DNA from 3 places in the Dorea sp. MB18-49 genome. Region 1 is predicted to be linked to each of the others. Evidence: predicted binding sites of a transcription regulator. Region 1 holds the regulator's gene; each other region holds the start of a gene.
The links. Region 1 encodes Rex, which represses fermentation and respiration genes when NADH is low (regulators of the CRP and FNR family bind a similar motif). Its sites were predicted from a motif close to ATTGTTAANTANTTAACAAT; they were not measured.
Positions count from the first base shown of each region.

Region 2: NCY30_RS01585 (4Fe-4S dicluster domain-containing protein) is a predicted target of Rex. The motif match lies at 2,974-2,993, and genes of this name have one in related genera.
Region 3: pckA (phosphoenolpyruvate carboxykinase (ATP)) is a predicted target of Rex. The motif match lies at 1,709-1,728, and genes of this name have one in related genera.

Region 1 covers NZ_JAMOYX010000056.1:2,766-7,151, forward strand. The annotation lists gene NCY30_RS13095 (NADP-dependent isocitrate dehydrogenase) at 1-657, shown strand, start outside; gene abc-f (ribosomal protection-like ABC-F family protein) at 770-2,704, opposite strand; gene NCY30_RS13105 (redox-sensing transcriptional repressor Rex) at 2,870-3,511, shown strand; gene NCY30_RS13110 (NAD(P)H-hydrate dehydratase) at 3,613-4,386, shown strand, end outside.
Region 2 covers NZ_JAMOYX010000001.1:305,759-310,144, reverse strand. The annotation lists gene alaS (alanine--tRNA ligase) at 1-1,241, opposite strand, end outside; gene NCY30_RS01585 (4Fe-4S dicluster domain-containing protein) at 1,438-2,949, opposite strand; gene asnA (aspartate--ammonia ligase) at 3,112-4,119, opposite strand; gene NCY30_RS01575 (homocysteine S-methyltransferase family protein) at 4,176-4,386, opposite strand, start outside.
Region 3 covers NZ_JAMOYX010000010.1:27,759-32,144, reverse strand. The annotation lists gene NCY30_RS04970 (3-isopropylmalate dehydratase small subunit) at 1-42, shown strand, start outside; gene thrC (threonine synthase) at 64-1,551, shown strand; gene pckA (phosphoenolpyruvate carboxykinase (ATP)) at 1,836-3,440, shown strand; RNA gene ssrS (6S RNA) at 3,522-3,703, shown strand; gene NCY30_RS04950 (SpoIID/LytB domain-containing protein) at 3,778-4,386, shown strand, end outside.

The sequences.
Region 1 (4,386 bases):
AACTTATGCGGATCTATTGAAAGCTTTGCGAGAAGCTGCTTTAATTATGCATTGGATACAAAGCAGGATCTGTGGTTCGCAACAAAAGATACGATCTCTAAGAAGTATGACCATACATTCAAAGATATTTTCCAGGAAATCTTTGACAAAGATTATGCCGAGAAGTTCAAAGAAGCCGGAATTACATATTTCTATACTTTGATCGATGATGCGGTTGCAAGAGTTATGAAATCAGAAGGCGGATATATCTGGGCATGTAAGAACTATGACGGAGATGTAATGAGTGATATGGTTTCTTCCGCATTTGGTTCTCTTGCAATGATGACATCTGTTCTGGTATCACCGGATGGAAATTATGAATATGAGGCAGCTCATGGAACTGTACAACGTCATTATTACAAGCATCTGAAAGAGGAAGAGACTTCTACAAACTCTGTAGCTACAATTTTTGCATGGACAGGTGCTCTTAGAAAACGTGGTGAGATGGATGGAAATGCCGAATTGGCAGCATTCGCAGATAAGCTTGAAAAAGCAACCATTGATACCATTGAAGAAGGTAAGATGACGAAAGATCTGGCATTGATCACGACACTGGAAAATCCAACCGTATTGAACAGCGAAGGATTTATTAAGGCAATTGCTGAAAAATTAAAATAGATAATATATATCTACAGGACCTGCCACCGGCAGCTCCTTACGAATGCATGGCAATATAAAAGCCCGCCCCAGAAGCTTTCTGGAGCGGGCTAAAAAGTTGCAAATCAGGCGTTTAAGCGTCTTCCGCTAATTCCTCCCATTTCATGTATAATTCTTCTAATTCTTCCGCTATTGCGGCTTTTTCTTTTGCGAGTTCCTGGCATTTTACAGAGTTGGTGAAAATCTCTTCCTGAACCATCAGGGCATCGATCTCACCGTCACGGCCTTCCAGTTCGCTGATACGTTCTTCAGTCTTTTTTAGCTCATTCTGACGTTTGCGAAGTCTTGCCTGGGCTTCCTTTTGCTCCTGCCAGCTGAGTTTTGACTCGGATACATTCTTGTCTGTACTGTTATCTGAAACGGATGAAGATGTAGAAGCTACTCCGGCATATGCAGTAGTGAGTTCTTCTTTTTTCTCCAGATAATAGTCATAATTTCCGATATAATTTACAAATGTATGATTGACAAGATCCAGAATCCGTGATGCAGTCTGATTGATGAAATAACGGTCATGAGAGACATAAAGTACAGTGCCGGTATAATCATTCAAAGCATTCTCAAGGATTTCTTTGGATGCGATGTCCAAGTGGTTGGTCGGCTCGTCGAGGATCAGGAAATTCGCTTCAGAGAGCATCAGTTTTGCGAGAGATACACGTCCGCGTTCCCCACCGCTCAAAGAACTGATCTGTTTGAAGACATCATCACCGGTAAAAAGAAATGCTGCAAGCACATTCCGGATTTCCGTATTCGTAAGAGTCGGATAATCATCGGAAATCTCGTCAAAAATTGTTTTCTCCATATGAAGGACATGATGTTCCTGATCGTAGTAGCCAATCTTAACATTGGAGCCAAGTGTATAAGTACCGGAATCAGCAGATACCACTCGGTTTAAGATCTTAAGAAGCGTAGTCTTTCCTGTTCCGTTATCACCGATTACTGCGACATGTTCACCACGTTTGATCTCGAGATTAACGTCTGTAAAAAGTTCCTGTCCGGGGAAAGATTTGCTTAAATGTTCAATAGTCAGAACATCATTGCCACTTACACAGGATGGTTCCAGTTTCAGATGTATATCTGTATTAACTTCTATCGGTTTTTCGATGGTCTGCATTTTTTCCAACATCTTTTCGCGGCTTTCGGCACGTTTGATGGATTTTTCGCGGTTGAAAGAACGAAGCTTTTCGATAACCGCTTCCTGATGCTTGATTTCCTGCTGCTGGTTAAGATATTCCTTCAGGCGTATGTCGCGAAGCTGCTGCTTCTTTGCTGCATAGTCGCTGTAATTTCCCATATAAGTACGAAGTTCTCCAAGCTCGATTTCAAGAACTTTCGTGACAACTTTGTTCAAAAAATAACGGTCATGAGACACGATCAGCACAGCTCCCTGATAGTTTAGAAGATAGGTTTCAAGCCATGCAATTGAATTCAGATCTAGATGGTTGGTTGGCTCATCAAGAAGCAAAATGTCTGGTTTCGTTAACAGAAGCTTGCCGAGAGATACACGGGTTTTCTGTCCTCCGGAGAGAGTGTCGACGGGTTTGGTGAAATCATTTTCCGTAAATCCAAGTCCCTTTAACACACCGGTGATCTCACTTTTGCAAGAATAGCCGTTCTCACGTTCGAAAGTGGCCGTAAGGCGGTTGTAAGTTTCCAGACGGTCGTTCAGGGCGTCACCGGAGAGATGCTTAAGTTCCATCTCGATCTCGCGGATACGGCGCTCCATAGCGATTATATCGGCCTTTGCGGTGCGGACTTCTTCATAGATCGTATTACCGCTTTGCATCTCTTGATGCTGGGCAAGATAGCCAAGTGTCTTACCTTTTGTCAGGATGACGTTGCCGTCATCCGGGGCTAATTCGCCTACAATCATTTTGAGCAGAGTGGACTTACCGGCACCGTTCGGTCCGACAAGAGCTGCTTTTTCGTGATCTTCTATATGGAAGGATCCATCTCTGACGATGAGGTGTTCACCGAAAGATTTCTGGATCCCGTGACATGCTAATATCATATATTTCCTCCTGAGTTATGGATAATTGATACGTTGGTATTCTCAAAATGCATTTACACATGCTACTTTATTATAACGGAAATTGCATAAAATTCAACAATAGTTTGACAATAATCTTTCAATTTTATATAATTATTTCAGACTATGATTGGAAGGGTGAAAACATTGGAAGAAAGAGAGATTTCTCGTGCGGTCATAAGAAGATTGCCGAGGTATTACAGATATTTGGGCGAACTGTTGGAAAATGGTGTAGAGCGGATTTCTTCGAACGATCTGAGTAAGCGGATGAAAGTAACAGCATCCCAGATCCGTCAGGATCTTAATAATTTCGGAGGATTCGGACAGCAGGGATACGGTTATAACGTTAAGTATTTATACACAGAGATTGGAAAGATATTAGGATTGGAAGAAGACCACAATATTATTATCATTGGTGCAGGTAATCTTGGGCAGGCACTGGCTAATTATGCAGCCTTCGAGAACCGTGGATTCATTCTGAAAGGAATCTTTGATGTGAATCCAAGACTTCAGGGAGTATCCATCCGTGGAGTTCCGATCCGTATGATGGATGATCTGAAAACGTTTGTTCAGAATAATGAGATTGATATTGCAGTTCTGACGATTCCGAAAGAGAAAGCAATTGAAGTTGCGAATATGCTGGTTGAGAACGGAGTACGTGCGATCTGGAACTTTGCACATACAGATTTGAACCTTCCGGATAATGTTGTTGTTGAGAATGTGCATCTGTCAGAAAGTCTGATGCAGTTGTCATACAATATCAGTCGTTACAAAGAGGACCATAAATAAACTATAATACAAGAAAGCGTGTAGGAGTAGTCTGGAATACGGACATATTTTTACACGTTCTTTTGTTGCAGAGATATATCTGATGGGAGATGAATAAATATATGAAACTTCTGGTTAATGCTGCACAGATGAAGGCTGCCGATCAGTACGCGATTCAGGAACTGGGCATTGCATCACTGGAATTAATGGAGCGTGCAGCAAATGCCTGTGTACAGACGATGCAAAGTGAGAATCTGGATCTTTCTTCTGTCTGTGTGGTATGTGGATCAGGGAATAATGGCGGAGATGGATTTGCCATCGCCAGGATCTTGAAGAATATGGGGTGTTCTGTGGATACTTATCTGGTCGGCAATCCAGAGCATTGTACACCGGAGACACGGGAACAGATAAGACGTCTTAAAGAATGTGGTGGTAAGATCACAGAAGATATCCCGCAGGATAACAGCTACAGCATAGTGATAGATGCCGTGTTCGGAGTCGGACTGAGCCGTAAGATTGAAGGTACATATCGTCAGGTGATTGAACGTATGAATCAGATGCAGGGTACAAAATTTGCAGTAGATATCCCATCAGGACTTTCAGCCTCTACGGGATGTGTGCTTGGTTGTGCATTCCACGCAGATGATACAGTGACATTCGAGGTGAAAAAGATCGGCCTTGAACTGGCGCAGGGCAGAGCATATGCAGGAAGAGTAACAGTAGCAGAGATTGGCATTTCGCATGAGCCGTTATTACAGGATGCAGATGTGATTCATTCTTTTGGAAGAGAAGAATATCGTAGAATGCTTCCGGAAAGACCGGAAGATTCTAATAAGGGAAGTTATGGAAGGCTTCTTGTGATCGCTGGAAGTAAGGGTATGGCAGGTGCAGCATAT
Region 2 (4,386 bases), on a different contig from region 1:
GTCAGACCCTTTTCTTCCAGAATCTCACTTGTCAGATCGATCGGGAATCCATAAGTATCATAAAGCTTAAATGCGTTCTTTCCAGAGAGAACAGCCTCACCATTCTTCTTCATCTCTTCTTCCATGTCTGCAAGAATAGAAAGTCCCTGGTCAATTGTCTTGTTGAACTGAGCTTCTTCTTTGGCGATTACGTTAAAGATAAAGTCTTTCTTTTCTTCCAGTTCCGGATATCCGTCTTTCGATCCGTCAATGACAGTCTGTGCAAGTTTTACAAGGAATGCTCCCTTGATTCCAAGAAGTCTTCCATGACGGCATGCACGGCGGAGAAGACGTCTCAATACATATCCACGTCCGCTGTTTGATGGAAGGATACCGTCTGAGATCATAAATGTTACTGAACGGATGTGGTCTGTCAGTACTCGGATTGAAGTATCTGTGTTATCATCTTTCTGATATTCCACACCTGCCATGTTACATACATGGTCTCTTAAAGCCTTTAATGTATCGATGTCGAACATAGAATCTACATCCTGCACGATACATGCCAGACGTTCCAGTCCCATACCTGTATCAATGTTCTTCTGCTCTAATTCTGTATAGTTGTTATGTCCGTCATTGTCAAACTGTGTAAATACGTTGTTCCAGATCTCCATATAACGGTCACATTCACATCCGACGGTACATCCAGGCTGTCCACATCCGTATTTTTCCCCACGGTCATAATATACTTCTGAACATGGTCCGCAAGGTCCTGCTCCATGCTCCCAGAAGTTATCTTCCTTTCCAAAACGGAAGATTCTCTCTGCCGGGATTCCAATCTCTTTATTCCAGATCTCGAAGGCCTCATCGTCATCCTGGTAAATGGATGGATATAATCTATCTGGATCCAGTCCTACTACTTCTGTAAGGAATTCCCATGTCCAGTGAATTGCTTCGTCTTTAAAATAGTCTCCAAATGAGAAGTTACCAAGCATTTCGAAAAATGTACCATGTCTTGCTGTCTTTCCTACGTTCTCGATATCTCCTGTACGGATACATTTCTGACAGGTGGTAACACGTCTTCTCGGCGGTATCTCCTGTCCTGTAAAATATGGTTTCAATGGTGCCATACCAGAGTTGATCAGTAACAGACTCTTATCGTTATGAGGCACTAATGAGAAACTTTTCATTGCCAGATGTCCCTTGCTTTCAAAGAACTCAAGAAACATTCTTCTTAATTCGTTTACGCCATACTTCTGCATAATTTCCTCCTGCTCTACATTCATGTATCAAATCAGTATAAATATTTTTATCAATACTAACTTTTAATTATAAAGAGAGACAGGCGTTTTGTCAATCATTACGCCTGTCTCTTTTAAACTTAAATATGCATAAAACGCGCATAAAATATCGTCATGAACGACATTCCGGATTCTTGTTTTCTCATTCGGAACCCTCTTATTTTAACTCAATCTCACCGAGTTCCTTTGGTGGAAGCTGTTTGCTGGATGCTTTCACAAATTCCTGTACTTTCTTCTGTGCTTTCGGTACCGGAATATTCGTTCCTGCTCCGGCTACACATCCGCCCGGACATCCCATTCCTTCGATCAGACATCCGTTCATTCTTCCGATCTTCGCCATAGAAAGGATCTTCTTACAATCTGCAAGACCTTCTGCATGTTCGATCTTTACTTCCACACCCGGATAGTATTCATTCACACATTTTTCAATCGCGGATGCAACACCGCCTGCAACTGCATATCCACGTCCTACACCTGTTGCATTATGGAAAGATGACTCTGCTTCATATTCGGAAAGATCAATTTCCTTCGCATCGAACATTCCCTGTAATTCCTCAAATGTCACTACAAAATCAACATCACTTCTTACGCTTCTGCGCATTGCTTCCAGCTTCTTGGCCGCACATGGTCCGATGAATACTACTTTTGCATTCGGATGTTCTTTTTTGATCGTACGTGCAGTAGCGACCATAGGCGTCAGCTCCTGAGACACTTCATCGATCATATCCGGGAAATATTTCTTTGCCAGCATTGCCCATGACGGACAGCAGGATGTCAGAAGGAATGGAAGTTCTCCCGTTGTAACCTTTTCCACATAATGGTGTGCCTCTGCAACAGCTCCGATATCAGCTCCAAGAGCTACTTCGTATACCTGTGAAAATCCAAGTTCTTCCAGTGCTGCCTTTAAGTTTCTCGCATTGATATTATCTCCGAACTGCCCGGTAAATGCCGGTGCGATCTCAGCAATGATCTGCTCGCCTTCCGACAATGCTCTTGCAAGCTGGAAGATCTGGGATTTGTCTGAAATTGCTCCAAACGGACAGTTTACCATACACATACCGCAGGATACGCATTTGTCCGGATTGACATATGCACGTCCCACTTTATCGTTTTCAATCGCATTGACACCACAGGCTTTTGCACAAGGGCGCTCTTTCTTGGAGATTGCGTCATATGGACAGACACTCTTACATTTTCCACATTTGATACATTTTTCCTGATCAATGTAGGATTTTCCGTTCACCATGGAAATTGCACCCTTTGGACAGACTTCCATACAAGGATGTGCCAGACATCCTTTGCACATGTTGCTGACCTCATATCCTTTCGCCTCACATCTCATACATGCAGACGGGATAACCTGTATAAGCGGCGGCTCATAATATTTGTCTGATATGTTACTTGCTTCTACTCCCGCTGTCAGATGTACCGGTTTATCTTCAGGTCTGAGCGCAAGTCCCATTGCAAGTCTTACCTGCTCTCGTACAACTGCTCTTGCACGGTAGACACTGTCACGGTACTGTTCCGTCTCATCATTCACCAGCGCATATGGGATTGCTTCCATATCGTCGCATAAAGTATCCGCATCCGCTTTGAAACCAAGCGCTGCGACTTCTTCAAAGACTTTTCTTCTCAACCGTCTTACGGTTGTATTAATGCCTCTCATCATAGTTGGAGTTCCTCCTGTTTTTCCTTTGTCATTTTTATGACAGTCTATAGTTCTATTATAGACACTTGAGAAAATCTTATCAACTAATTTTGGGGATTAATTTATTAACTGGGTTGGCCTTTCGGTCCGGGTATCCACCAGCCTGTTGAATTAAGTACCAATTTACAGCAGAATAATATTATGCTCTCTGCAAGTCTCCCGCATCTCTTCCGGCCACAAACTTGCCTGCACCTCGCCGACATGAGCACGGTCAAGAAGCAGCATGCAGAGTCTGGACTGTCCAATACCGCCTCCGATGGTGTATGGAAGTTCTCCGTTTAACAGCATCTTATGATATGGGAGATTCTTTCTCTCTTCGCATCCTGCTTTTACAAGCTGCTCTTCCAGAGCTTTTTCATCTACACGGATACCCATGCTGGAGATCTCAAGTGCACAGTTCAGTGTCTCGAACCAGAACAGGATGTCTCCGTTTAACTGCCAGTCATCGTAGTCTGGTGCACGTCCGTCGTGCGGCTCGCCGCTTGCGAGTTTGTCACCGATCTTCATCAGGAATACACAGCCGTGTTCTTTTGTGATCAGATTTTCTCTTTCCTTTGGAGTCTTATCCGGATACATGTCTTCCAGTTCCTGGGAAGTGATGAAATAGATGTCCTCCGGAAGTTTCTTCACTGCCTGTGGATATTTGTACCATACCTCATGTTCCATATGTTTGATGATCTTGAAGATATTACGTACGGTAGCTTCCAGTGTCTCAACAGTACGTTCTTCTTTTTTGATCACTTTTTCCCAGTCCCACTGGTCCACGTAGCAGGAATGTAAGTTGTCAAGTTCTTCATCTCTGCGGATCGCGTTCATATTTGTATAAAGTCCTTCACCCGGCTGGAATCCATATTTGTATAATGCCATACGTTTCCATTTTGCAAGGGAATGTACAACTTCGATTGTCTCTCCCGGAACGCCTGCGATATCGAACTGTACCGGTCTTTCCACACCGTTCAGGTCATCGTTCAGACCACTGCTTTTTTCTACAAATAACGGTGCAGAGATTCTCTCCAGATTCATCTCTTTTCCGAATTCCTTCTGGAACGTGTCACGAATGTACTTGATTGCTTCCTGTGTCTCTCTTACGCTTAAGCGAGGGTCATAATGTTCTGGTAATATTAATCCCATTTTTTCTGTCTCCTTTTTGTCTGTTGTATATTTTTATGAAATTCTTTGCTCACTGATTACTCTTCTCCAAATACTCTCTGTGCATAATATACGGACTGCATTGCATCTTTGCCGTAAAAATCTGCCCCGATCATATCTGCATAATCCTGATTCAGCACAGCTCCACCTACCATGACTTTACATTCAGGTTTACGTTCTCTCAATAACTTGATGGTCTCTTCCATGCTTACAACCGTTGTTGTCATAAGCGCACTTAAACCTACCAGC
Region 3 (4,386 bases), on a different contig from region 1:
GCAGGTGGACTTGTAAAATATACAAACAGCAAGAGAAAGTAATCATATAAGGAGAGCATTGGCATGGGTTTATATTACAAAAGTACAAGAAATTCGAATCTGAAAGTAACAGCATCTGAAGCAATTCTGAAGGGACTTGCCCCGGACGGAGGACTTTTTGTACCATCAGAACTTCCGAAACTGGATGTATCAATGTCGGATCTGAAAGGAAAGACATATCAGGAGATCGCATATCTCGTAATGAAACAGTTCCTGACAGATTTTACGGAAGAAGAACTGAAAAGCTGTATCGATAAAGCTTATGACAGCAAATTTGACACAGAAGAGATCGCACCGCTTGTAAAAGTAGATGATACTTATTATATGGAATTATTCCATGGTGCAACGATCGCGTTCAAAGATATGGCGTTATCTATTCTGCCACATCTGATGACGACTTCAGCAAAGAAGAATGATGTAAAGAATGAAATCGTAATCCTGACTGCCACATCCGGAGATACAGGAAAAGCTGCACTTGCCGGATTTGCAGATGTGGAAGGAACAAGGATCATCGTATTCTATCCTAAGAACGGAGTCAGCAAAGTGCAGGAACTTCAGATGGTGACACAGAGAGGCGAAAATGTAAATGTAGTAGCGATCCATGGCAATTTCGATAATGCCCAGAGTGGTGTAAAAGCCATGTTCGAGGATAAAGAACTTGCAGAAGAACTTGCGAAGAAAGGCTATCAGTTCTCATCAGCCAACTCGATCAATATCGGACGTCTGGTTCCACAGGTGGTATATTATGTCAATGCATATGCCAAACTTCTGGAAAATGAAGAGATTGAAGACGGTGAGAAGATCAATGTAGTAGTTCCGACCGGTAACTTTGGTAATATCCTGGCTGCATACTATGCAAAACAGATGGGAGTCCCAATCGATAAACTGGTATGTGCATCGAATGACAATAAAGTGTTATTTGACTTCTTCCAGACAGGTGATTATGACAGAAACCGTGAGTTTATCCTCACAACATCACCATCTATGGATATCCTGATTTCAAGCAACCTGGAACGTCTGCTTTATCGGATTAGCGGAGATGATGACCAGAAGACAAAAGATATGATGGAAGCATTAAAATCCACAGGAAAATATACAATTACAGAAGATATGAAGGCACGTCTTGATGATTTCGCAGCTGGATATGCGACAGAAGAAGAGTGTGCGCAGAATATCAAGAAAGTATATGATAAGACAGGGTATGTGATGGATACACATACAAGTGTAGCATCTTATGTGTGTGAATGTTATCAGAAGAACAGTGGAGACAATAGGAAATGCGTGATTGCATCAACAGCAAGTCCATATAAATTCGTGAAGAGTGTCATGAGTGCAATTGATCCGAAGTATGCAGATCAGGATGAGTTCAGTCTTCTGAAGGTTCTGGAAGAAACATCAGGACGTGAGATGCCGCAGGCGATCAAAGATATCCTGAATGCAAATATTCTGCATGATCTGGAATGTGATGCTGATAAGATGAAAGATACAGTGAAGAATATTCTGGAAGTATAGAACGTTTACAAAATGATAAATATATTTTCTGTATTGATAAAAATACATAAAATGCAAGATTTCGTGTGAAATCTTGCATTTTATGCTTTTAAAACAAAAAATAGAATAAAAAATAAAAGTTTTAGAGAAAGAACTTGCAAAAACACATTGTGAAAAGATTGTTAAAGTATTGACTTTTGCGTAGAAAAATGCAATAATAAAACAAATGCTGTTGTGGGAGAATATAACAAGACTAGAATTTATAAATATACAGCAGCAAATAAAAGAAAAGAGGTTAAATGAAGATGGCTAAAATCGATTTAAGCAAGTATGGCATTTCAGGAACGACAGAAATCGTACACAATCCTTCTTATGAATTATTATTTGAGGAAGAGACAAAACCAGAACTCGAAGGTTTTGAAAAAGGACAGGAAAGTGAACTTGGTGCAGTCAATGTAATGACAGGTATCTACACTGGACGTTCTCCAAAAGATAAGTTCATCGTAGTTGATGAGAATTCAAAAGATACTGTATGGTGGACATCTGATGAATATAAGAATGATAACCATCCTGCAACACAGGAAGCTTGGAAAGCAGTAAAAGATATTGCGATCAAAGAACTTTCTGACAAAAAACTTTATGTTGTAGATGCATTCTGCGGAGCAAACAAAGATACACGTATGGCAATCCGTTTCATCGTAGAAGTTGCATGGCAGGCTCATTTCGTAACAAATATGTTCATCAAACCTTCAGAAGAAGAGCTTGAAAACTTTGAGCCAGACTTCGTAGTATACAATGCTTCTAAAGCAAAAGTTGAAAATTACAAAGAATTAGGACTGAACTCAGAGACAGCAGTAATGTTCAACATCACAAGCAAAGAGCAGGTTATCGTGAATACATGGTACGGCGGAGAGATGAAGAAAGGTATGTTCTCTATGATGAACTACTTCCTCCCACTTAAGGGAATGGCTTCTATGCACTGCTCAGCTAACACAGACCTGAACGGAGAGAATACAGCGATCTTCTTCGGACTTTCAGGAACAGGAAAGACAACACTTTCTACAGATCCTAAGCGTCTCCTGATCGGTGATGATGAGCACGGATGGGATGACAACGGAGTATTCAACTTTGAAGGTGGATGCTACGCTAAGGTTATCAACCTTGACAAAGAATCTGAGCCAGATATCTACAACGCAATCAAACGTAACGCTCTTCTTGAGAACGTAACACTTGATGAGAATGGAAAGATTGATTTTGCAGATAAGAGTGTAACAGAGAATACACGTGTATCTTACCCAATCAATCATATTGAAAATATTGTACGTCCGGTATCTTCAGCACCTGCAGCTAAGAATGTAATCTTCCTTTCTGCTGATGCATTCGGAGTACTTCCTCCGGTATCTGTACTGACACCAGAACAGACACAGTACTACTTCCTGTCAGGATTTACAGCAAAACTTGCTGGTACAGAGCGTGGAATCACAGAACCTACACCAACATTCTCAGCTTGCTTCGGACAGGCATTCCTGGAACTGCATCCTACAAAATATGCAGAGGAACTTGTTAAGAAGATGGAGAAGAGCGGTGCAAAAGCTTATCTTGTTAACACAGGATGGAACGGAACAGGAAAACGTATCTCTATCAAAGATACTCGTGGAATCATCGATGCTATCCTGAACGGAGATATCAAGAATGCTCCAACAAAGACAATCCCATACTTCAACTTTGAAGTACCTACAGAACTTACAGGTGTTGATACAGGAATCCTTGATCCTCGTGACACATATGCAGATGCATCTGAGTGGGAAGAAAAGGCAAAAGATCTTGCTGCAAGATTCATCAAGAACTTTGCTAAATATGAAGGAAATGAAGCAGGTAAAGCTTTAGTTTCAGCAGGACCACAGTTATAAGATCCACTAATGAATCTGATTAAAATCGGATAATGTTATAGGGTTGTAAAATCCATGTAAATGGGTTATAATAAGTGCAGTGGAAACCTGGAATGTTCGACACTCCTGTAGTTTTGAACCTACAATACTTTAAACGGGAGTCTTACATCTCTGTAATATGTCAGGCCATCGATTTTGCAGTGGAAGGCAGAAAAGCAGATGCGGATACCCACCTAGCTGGGTGCTAGGAGTCAGAATACAGGAACCGGCATTTTGGGGAATATACAAAAGATAAAAGACAGTCGTTTTTACGGCTGTCTTTTTTCGGGTATAAAGGGCGGGAAGAAAGGAAAGAAAATTGCGGAGACGGAATAAAAAGCATTACAGTATCTATATAGCATGGATTTTACTGTTATTGTGTGTGATCGGAGGCTTGAAAGCAGGCATAGAAGAAAGTGCTGTGGGAAAAGAGCAAACGCATTCTGAAATATCTATTCAGAGCAGATGGGAAGAATTACTGAAATCTGTATCTGAAAAGAAAAATGATAAAAAGAAAGACCAGAAAAAATCAGAGAGTACGGAGGCAGCACAGAAAAATATCAGGATATTGCTCATGACCGATGGATATAAACAGATTGTACATAAAGAATTAAAGGTCAGTGCAACGGGAGGTCTTATAATAGAAAAAACTGGTACCAGGGAAGAGACTGCAGAAAATGAGAAAATAACGATCACAAAGGAAGATGTCGGATTTCAGAATGGAAAAATCAGAGTAACAGCAAAAGATGGGGGAGAGATGGTTGTCAGCAGCATCAGGAGAGGATATGGAAATCCTTCTTATGCCGGAATACTGGATCTTTATGCAACATCAGAAGGAATAGTAATTATCAATGAACTTCCGGTGGAAAGTTATCTATGCAAAGTTGTTCCCAGTGAAATGCCGGCATCCTATCAGAAAGAAGCCTTA